DNA from 2 places in the Leucobacter japonicus genome. Region 1 is predicted to be linked to the other one. Evidence: predicted binding sites of a transcription regulator. Region 1 holds the regulator's gene; the other holds the start of a gene.

Evidence for each region. The regulator LexA, encoded in region 1, represses DNA repair genes until DNA is damaged. The targets are predictions, from matches to a motif close to TCGAACANNTGTTCGA.
Region 2: AMS67_RS07750 (phosphorylase family protein) is a predicted target of LexA. The motif match lies at 1,342-1,357, and genes of this name have one in related genera.

Annotation. Positions count from the first base shown of each region.
Region 1 is NZ_JHBX01000142.1:141,003-145,401, forward strand. Features, by position in the region: gene lipA (lipoyl synthase) at 1-566, opposite strand, end outside; gene lipB (lipoyl(octanoyl) transferase LipB) at 593-1,309, opposite strand; gene lexA (transcriptional repressor LexA) at 1,425-2,090, opposite strand; gene AMS67_RS14890 (LysM peptidoglycan-binding domain-containing protein) at 2,350-2,757, shown strand; gene AMS67_RS14895 (histidinol-phosphate transaminase) at 2,784-3,872, shown strand; gene hisB (imidazoleglycerol-phosphate dehydratase HisB) at 3,905-4,399, shown strand, end outside.
Region 2 is NZ_JHBX01000105.1:155,793-160,191, forward strand. Features, by position in the region: gene AMS67_RS07740 (S-ribosylhomocysteine lyase) at 148-639, opposite strand; gene AMS67_RS07745 (hypothetical protein) at 730-1,014, opposite strand; gene AMS67_RS07750 (phosphorylase family protein) at 1,422-1,982, shown strand; tRNA gene AMS67_RS07755 (tRNA-Ser) at 2,031-2,121, shown strand; gene AMS67_RS07760 (TetR/AcrR family transcriptional regulator) at 2,395-2,946, shown strand; gene AMS67_RS07765 (2,3-butanediol dehydrogenase) at 2,975-4,027, shown strand; gene AMS67_RS07770 (MFS transporter) at 4,086-4,399, shown strand, end outside.

The DNA of each region.
Region 1 (4,399 bases):
CGGAAGATACGCGGAACGGTTTCGAGGTTGTGCGCGAACACCTGTGGAGCGGCCTCGAAGACCTGTGCCAGATCTTCGGGCCGTCCGCCCAGGTCGTCGGCGAGCACCTCGACGCCGGAGCCCGGATTGAGTTCGTGAATCTGCCGGATCGTCTCGGCGTACAGCCACGCTCCGGTATCGGGCAGGTCATCGCGCGTCACGCCCGTGATCGTCGCGTACTTCAATCCCATGGTGCGCACCGACTCGGCGACGCGGCGCGGCTCGTCGCGGTCGAGCGGCAGCGGTTTGCCGCTCGTGATCATGCAGAAGTCGCACCGACGCGTACAGATTGACCCGCCGATGAGGAAGGTCGCCTCGCGATCTTCCCAGCACTCGAACACGTTCGGGCACCCCGCCTCTTGGCAGACGGTGTGGAGCTTCTCGCTGGCGACGAGGTTGCGCACCTCTTGATACTCGGGGCCCAGCCGTGCGCGCGTCTTGATCCACTCGGGCTTCTTCTCGATGGGCGTCTCGGCATTGCGTGCCTCGATGCGCAACAGCTTGCGGCCCTCGGGCTCCGGGCGCACGCCGGTCGAGGGGAGGCGCCGCACGCTCATGCGACGAGCTCCGCGATTGCCTCGATCACGAGTGGGTGCAGGATCGGGGCGACTTCGGCCGGCCGCACCGTGCGCCCGGCGAGCGCGCTGATGGTGGTCACTCCGGCATCGCGAATGCCGCACGGTACGAACTGCGTGAACGGGGCGAGATCGTTGCTGCAGTTGATGGCGAGGCCGTGCGTGATGACTCCGGCCCGCGCATGCAGGCCGATTTGGGCAACCTTCGCCGGGGGATCGGCCGGTGCCGTCGCGTCGCACCACACACCGGAACGCCCCTTCACGCGGTACCCGTCAACGCCGAGCGCGTCGAGTGTGGCGATAATGGCGGTCTCGAGCGAGCGTACGAGGTCGACCACGCCGGCTCCCGGCCGCAGCCGTACGATCGGGTACGCAACGAGCTGCCCCGGTCCGTGCCAGGTGACCCGGCCGCCGCGGTCGACTGGAACGACGGGCGTACCGTCGGTGGGGTACTCGTCGCGGTCAGCGCGTCTGCCCGCCGTGTAGACCGCGGAGTGCTCGAGAAGCAGGAGCGTGCCGGAGTCGGCGCCGCGGGTCACGCGTTCCGCCGCTGCGGCCTGCAGGCGGAGCCCGTCAGCGTACTCCACAAAGTCTGGCGCGAGGCCGATGACGTCCACGCGGGGTGGTGTACCGAAACGGGCGACGGCGCGCGGCGATGCGGAGGGGGTCGGAGGTGCTGCAGCGATGCTGGACATGCGAACAGATTAGATACACTCGGTACAACAAATCAAATCGCGCGAGAAAAGGCGCGCACATCGATGAAGTGACGTGCGCGCCTCGGGTCGTGGGGCGCAGGGGTTGCTTGCGTTGCTATACCGAGCGGAAGACCGCCACCACGCGACCGAGTACTTCGGCGTGGTCGCCGAGAATCGGCTCGAACGCGCTATTGCGCGGGAGGAGCCACGTGTGACCGTCGCGGCGACGGAATACCTTGACCGTGGCCTCGCCGTCGAGCATCGCGGCGACAATGTCGCCATTCTCCGCTTCGCGCTGCTGGCGAATGACGACGAAGTCACCGTCGCAGATCGCGGCATCGATCATCGAATCGCCGACGACGCGGAGCATGAAGAGCTGGCCGTCTCCGACGAGTTGCCGGGGGAGCGGAACGATCTCTTCGACTTGCTGGTCGGCGGTGATGGGAACGCCCGCTGCAATCTGGCCGACGAGCGGCACGTATGCGGCTTCCTCGACCTGCTGGGTCGGGGCGTCTGCGACTGCGTTCGACGTCGAAGCGAGTTCGACGAGGATCTCGAGGGCCCGAGGGCGATTCGGGTCTCGCCTGATATAGCCGCCCAGCTCGAGGCGGCTGAGCTGATGGGTCACGCTGGAGAGTGAGGAGAGGCCGACCGCATCCCCGATCTCGCGCATGCTCGGCGGGTAGCCGCGGCTCTCGACGGAGCGCGCGATGCACTCAAGAATCGCCTGCTGCTTTTCGCTCAGGGGCTTCGTGGAACGGGGCACGGCGGTGTCGCTCATTGCGGTCCTTTCTCGAGCCCAGGGGGCTGTCTGGCGGCGGCGATCCATGAATGTCGGTGGTGCCTGATTCAGTGATCCCGTTGACGAAACCATAGCCGCGACATTCGAACACGGGCAAACACGTGTTCGAGTGTCGGAGAAAAAGATCGAAACATATCTTCGAACTCGGGCTTGAAGTTTCGATTCATCGAATATATATTCGAAACAGATGTTCGCACGGATGCACGTTCGTGGCGATCACAACCGAAGGGACACCATCATGAGCGCAATCGCGACCCTGACTCACGAGGCAATGCCGGCGCCGCGCGCGGCAACGGCGACGATTCGACTGACACGTCGTGGCCGTATGGTGTTCGGCGCGCTCGCGACAGTGCTGGTTGCCGGAGTGCTCGCCCTGGTGGCAGCCTTCGCGGCACCGGAAGCGATGGCAACGGCGCAGGGCTCCGATGGTCAGCAGTTCGAATATGTGGTGGTGCAGCCGGGGAGCTCACTCTGGTCGCTGGCGACGGAGCTCGACCCCTCCGCCGACCCCCGAGACCTGGTCTCGGAGATCGTGCAGCTCAACCAGCTCGACGGGTCGTCGGTGCAGGCAGGCGAGGCGATCGCTGTGCCGCTGCGATACTCAGAGAACCCGTTGGTCGTGTCGGGCGACGAACTCGGAGCATGAGGTTCTCTCGCCTCTAGACTGGTTCGGTGACCAGTCTGAGCGACCTTCCTCTCCGTGACAACCTCGTCGGCAAAGAGCCATACGGGGCTCCGCAAGATGCGGTTCCCGTCAGCCTGAACGTGAACGAGAACACGCATCCGATTCCGGAGCACGTCGCCATTGACATCGTGCAGTCGCTTGCACACGCGGTGACTGGCGTGAATCGATACCCCGATCGTGAATTCACCGAATTGCGTGAGGCGTTGGCCGGGTATCTCGGGCACGGTCTCACTCCGGAGCAGCTCTGGGCGGCGAACGGGTCGAACGAGGTGTTGCAGCAGATACTGCAGGCCTTCGGGGGGCCTGGTCGTAGTCTCCTCAGCTTTACGCCGACCTACTCCATGTACCCGTTGCTCGCCTCGGGCACCGACACCGCGTGGATTCCGGTTGAACGCCCCGCCGACTACGCACTGACGCCCGAGCTGGTGGTCGCTGCGCTGCGCGAACACCAGCCCGATATCGCAATTCTCTGCGGCCCGAACAACCCCACCGGCACTCCGCTCGATCGCGCCGTCATCGAAGCGGCGTACGACGCGTTCGACGGCATGCTCATCGTCGATGAGGCCTACCACGAGTTCGATGCCCAGCACGAGAGTGCTGTCACGCTGCTCCCCGGGCGTCATCGGCTGATGGTGTCTCGCACGATGAGTAAGGCATTCGCCTTTGCAGGGGTGCGCCTCGGCTATCTTGCGGCCGCTCCCGCGGTCGTCGACGCGCTGCGGCTCGTACGTCTGCCGTATCACCTTTCCGCGCTGACGCAGGCGGCTGCCACGGCAGCGATTCGTCACGCCGATGCCATGCTAGCCACTGTCGCCGACATCCGATCGCAGCGCGATCGGCTCGCCGAGGCGCTGGTGCAGCTCGGCTACCGCGTGCACGATTCGGGTGCCAATTTCCTCTTGGTCGGCGGGTTCGCCGACCCCGAAGCGACCTTTGCCGCGCTGCGCGAGCAGGGCATCCTGATTCGCAACCTGAGTATTCCGGGGCACCTCCGCATCACGGCCGGTACCGAGGCCGAGACGAGCACGGTGATCGCCGCGATCACTGCGCTCGGCGCCGGCGGAGCCCGCTCCTGAGCGAGCTCCCGCAGCCGGATAGACTGAGCACCATGACCGCAGCACCGCGCACCGCCTCGCTCGAGCGTTCCACGAGCGAGTCGCAGATCAGCCTGAGCCTCAACCTCGATGGGTCGGGGGACTCCGACATCGATACCGGAGTTCCGTTCTTCGATCACATGCTGACGGCGTTTGCGCGCCACTCGCTGACCGATCTCACGATCCGTGCGACGGGCGATGTACACATCGACGTGCACCACACGGTTGAAGACACGGGCATTCTGCTCGGGCAGGCGATCCTCGCCGCGCTCGGCGACAAGTCCGGCATATCACGGTACGGCGATGCGCTCGTGCCGCTCGACGAGGCGCTCGCCCAGGCGGTCGTCGATATCTCGGGTCGGCCGTACCTCGTCCACTCGGGTGAGCCCGCAGGGTTCGAATTCCACCTGATCGGCGGGCACTTCACCGGGTCCATGGTGAGGCACTTCTTCGAGGCGCTCACCCTCAATGCGCGTCTCACAGTCCACCTCCGTGTGATCGAGGGGCGC
Region 2 (4,399 bases), on a different contig from region 1:
CCTGTGATGTGGGTACTCTCGCGCGAAACCGGTGCGTTCGAGGGCGCGAGGCCCAGGGCTCAACGACTCAAGGGCTCAAAGCCTTGGGCTCGAGGGCCCGAGACTCAAGAACTCGGGGCATGCGGCTCGGCGCGAGGCCCTGCTGGGCTAGGCAATCCGTGAGCGATCGAATGCGTCGAGGCTGATGCCCTGCGCGAGCACGATCTTGGCCCACTCCTTCGCGGAGTGCAGGCTGTGGTCGCGGTAGTTGCCGCAGCTGACGGGTTCGGTGCCGGGCACGTCGTCCCAAGTCACGCGCTCCACGAGGTCTTCGAGTGAGCTCTTGATCGCTGCGGCGACGGTTTCGGCGCTCGGCTCGCCCCACGCGATGAGGTGGAAGCCGGTGCGGCAGCCGAACGGGGAGATGTCGATCAGCCCGTCGAAGCGGGTGCGCAGCAGCGCCGCGAGCGTGTGTTCGATGGTGTGGAGGCCCGCAGTTGGAATCTCGCCCTCGTTCGGTTGCACGAGGCGGATATCGAAGTTCGAGATCGCATCGCCCTTGGGTCCGCGTTCGACGCCGATCAGACGCACGTAGGGGGCCAGCACTTTCGTGTGGTCCAGGGAGAAGCTCTCGACTTCGGCAAGCTCGACATCACTCATGCGGCCCAGTGTATCCAGGGGATCCACCGGGCCGCATGGGCGATGGCGTCGAGTTACGCGATGCTCATGGAGCTCAGCGTGTGCGAACGGTTACGCGGCGCGAGCGAGGTCGCGGCGCGTGAGCGCGATACGGGCGTGGTCGCCCGTGGGGAGCGGCGAGACGCGAACGTCCCAGCCGGCACGGTCGAGACGCTTCAGATCGACGCGGGCGTCACTGAGGCGATCGGTTTCGACCATGTACAGCGTGCGCCCCGAGCTGCGGTAGACGGAGCGGCGCTGCGCCCAGTCGGGCACGAGCATGTTGTCGGCGCCGCTGAGCGAGTGGTACGGGGTGCGCAGCGTCGCGACGGGGCGCGGGGCTGCGGTTTCAGGCATACGGGTATGCGAAGTCATGGTGTTCCTTTCTGACGCACCGTCATGGTGCGTATCCCGCCGAGCATGTCTCGGGGGTGGGCCCGCTCGGGGCCTCACGCTGCATCGCGGGGGCTGCGTCGGCACAGCCCGATCGAGCCTGCAGCGTCTGTGGAACCTGCGGGATCGATGCGTGAGCGCATCTGCACCGGCCTCATCGGGAGGATCGACCTCGTGTGAAGGTCTGCGGTGCGGGTGGGTTTCGCTGCGATTGTCGCGGAGTTGAGGTGATCTCGACGTCCCGTTTCAGGGCGATCACGCGTACGGCTCGCGAACCCGACTCCCCAATATTAGAACAAGGTTTCGAAAAGCGCTAGTGTGGAGTCGAAAATTCCTGATCGACGGGCGTGCAAGCGCCGCTGGGAGCGCCGATGTCTGACCTCACCACCCTGCTCGTTTTCGCGCATCGAGACGAGGCTTCGGCCTTCGCCGATGTGCCGCACCTCGTCACCGGGGTGGGCAAGATCAACGCCTCCGTCTCGCTCGCCGCCGAGCTCGCCGAGCGCCCGGTCGACCGGGTGGTCGTGCTCGGCACGGCAGGGGTCGTCAGTGATGCGCCGGATCGCCCCTCGCTCGACGAGGTCTACCAAATCGCCGGGGTCGTGCAGCACGACTTCTCGCTGCCCTCGCCCGAGCTCGCCCCGACAGGTGCGGTGATCCTGCCCACGGAATCGACCGCGGTGATCGCCACCGGCGATGTCTTCGTGCAGAACGACGACCAGCGGGCGACCATCGCCGGGCTCGGCGCGAACCTCGTCGACATGGAGGCGTACGCCTACGCGAGCGTGTGCGCGCGGTTCGGGGTTGCGCTGCAGCTCTTCAAGATCCCCTCGGACTTCGCCGATTCGTCGACCACCGATGAAGAGTGGGACACGATCGTCTTCCGCAAGAGCGAACAACTGCGCGCATTCTGGGAGGAGCGACTCGCCTGAGTCTGCCCCGATTCGCAATGCGTGCGCGAATCGCATAAGCTCTTCCGCGGTGACGTGTCCGAGCGGCCGAAGGTGCAACTCTCGAAAAGTTGTGTAGGGTAACCCCCTACCGTGGGTTCAAATCCCACCGTCACCGCCACAGAAAACCCCCTCTTCGTGAGGGGGTTTTCGCGTTGGTGGGGCTGGGCGTTGCGCTCGCTACGCCGCGCGTCACTCCGCTCGCAACGCCGCTCGCCCCTGCCGAATCGGTGTCACTTTGTGTCGTTCAGCCCGCCCACATCACTGATCTGAGAGCAATTTTTGACACCAATCCGTGAGTGGGCGGAGCTGGCCGACGAAGCTGTTAGGGCAGGGCGGGCGGAGCGGGCACCTGGCGCTGGTCTATCTGACACCTGTCAGATAGAATGTGCGCATGGATGCTCGGTCGCTCCGCACGCGGAGCCAACTGCGCGCCGCGATCCTCACCCTGTCGACAGCGACGCCGATCGACGACATCTCCGTTGCGGCGATCTGCCGGGAATCGGCAATCACGCGTGACACGTTCTATCGGCACGCCAGCACCCCGGCGCACCTGCTCGGCGACGCACTCGCGCACGAGATCGATGCCGCGATGGAGGCGCTGCCCGCCGCGCAGACCATCGGCGATGGGGAGCGGCTGCTGATCGCGCACGTCGCCGCGCGCGCCGACATCTATCGCGGGGCGATGCGACCGACACTCGTCGCACCCGTGCGGAGTGCGCTCGAGCAGTCCGTGCGGCACGGCTTGGAAACCTGGATCGCCCTGCGCCCGGCGATCCTGCCGCCCGCCCTGCGCGACGACGCCATCGGGCAACGCATCGCCATCGCGTATGCCGCGTCCGGCACCGTCGGAGCCATCGAGGCCTGGCTCGACTCGGGCAGCGACGATATCGAACGTGCCGTCGAGCTGATCCTCGCGGCATCCCCGGAATGGTGGCTGCGCTGATCCGCGGCCCGAGAAGAAGGAGCACCCCATGCAGGCAGCACAGTTCTACGCGAAGGAAGACCTCCGCATCGTCGACGTCGAGGAGCCCACGCCGGGCCCGGGCGAAGTGAAGATTCGCAACGCCTTCGCCGGCATCTGCGGTTCAGATCTGCACGTCTACTACTCGCCCGAAGCCGCTGGGCTCGACTTCGACCACCCGCACCCGGTGACCGGTTCGACGCTGCCGCAGATCCTCGGTCACGAATTCTCGGGCACCATCGTCGAGCTCGGCGAGGGCGTCTCCGATGTCGCGGTGGGGGATCGCGTCGCGGTCTGGCCCATCTACTACTGCGGCGAGTGCCCGGCCTGCGTCAAGGGCCTCTACAACGTCTGCCAGAAGATCGGCTTCCACGGGCTCAGCTCGCACGGCGGCGGCATGGCCGAGTTCACGACGGTTCCGGCGAGCAAGGTGCACGTGCTGCCCGAGAATGTCGACCTGCGCATGGGCGCCCTCGTCGAGCCGATGTCGGTGTCGTGGCACGCGGTGTCACGCAGCCACGTCGAGGCGGGCCAGACGGCCATCGTCGCGGGCGCGGGTCCGATCGGCATCGGAGTCTGGTTCGCGCTCAAGGCGCGCGGGGTGGATCGGGTGCTCGTCTCGGAGCCCAGCGCTGACCGCCGCGCGACCATTGCCGCGCTCGGGGCGACCGTCGTCGACCCGGTGCACGAGGATCTCGCGGCAGCCGTGGCGGAGCTGACGGGCGGCACGGGCGTCGACGTCGCATTTGATGCAGCCGGTGCGGGCCCCGCGGTCACGTCGGGGCTCGCCAGCCTCACGCCGGGCGGGCGGATCGTCGTGGTCGCCATTCACGAGCGTCCCATGGAGTTCTTGCCGACGCAGCTCGTGATGGGCGAGACCGAAATCGCCGGTGCGCTGGCGTATCTGCCCGAGGATTTCGATGCCGTGATCGCGGCGATGGCAGATGGCAAGTACGACACGACCGGATGGGTGCAAGAGGTGCCGTTGAACGGCGTCGTCGATGCGATCCACGCCCTGCGCGGCGGCGTCGGAGCGAAGATTCTGGTGCAGGCCGGGCAGTAGCCGCTCGATGCGCGGGTCGCCGTCTCCCAATGTCGGCGGCTCGTCGTATCCTGCTTCCATGACCGACACCGCGCTCACTCCGGCTCAGCGCCTCGTCGTGACGATCGCGATACTCGCATCGTTCGTGACCTCGCTCGACATGTCGGTGACGAACGTCGCGCTGCCGCGCATTTCGGCCGACCTCGGCGGCGGGCTGGCAACGCAGCAGTGGGTGGTCGATGCATACCTGGTCACACTCAGCGCGCTCATGCTGCTCGCCGGGTCGATCGCCGACGCGTACGGTCGCATCTTCATCATGCGCATCGGGCTCATCGGCTTCGGCATCGCGTCGATCGCTGTCGGCCTCGCCGTCTCGCCCGAGATGATGATCGC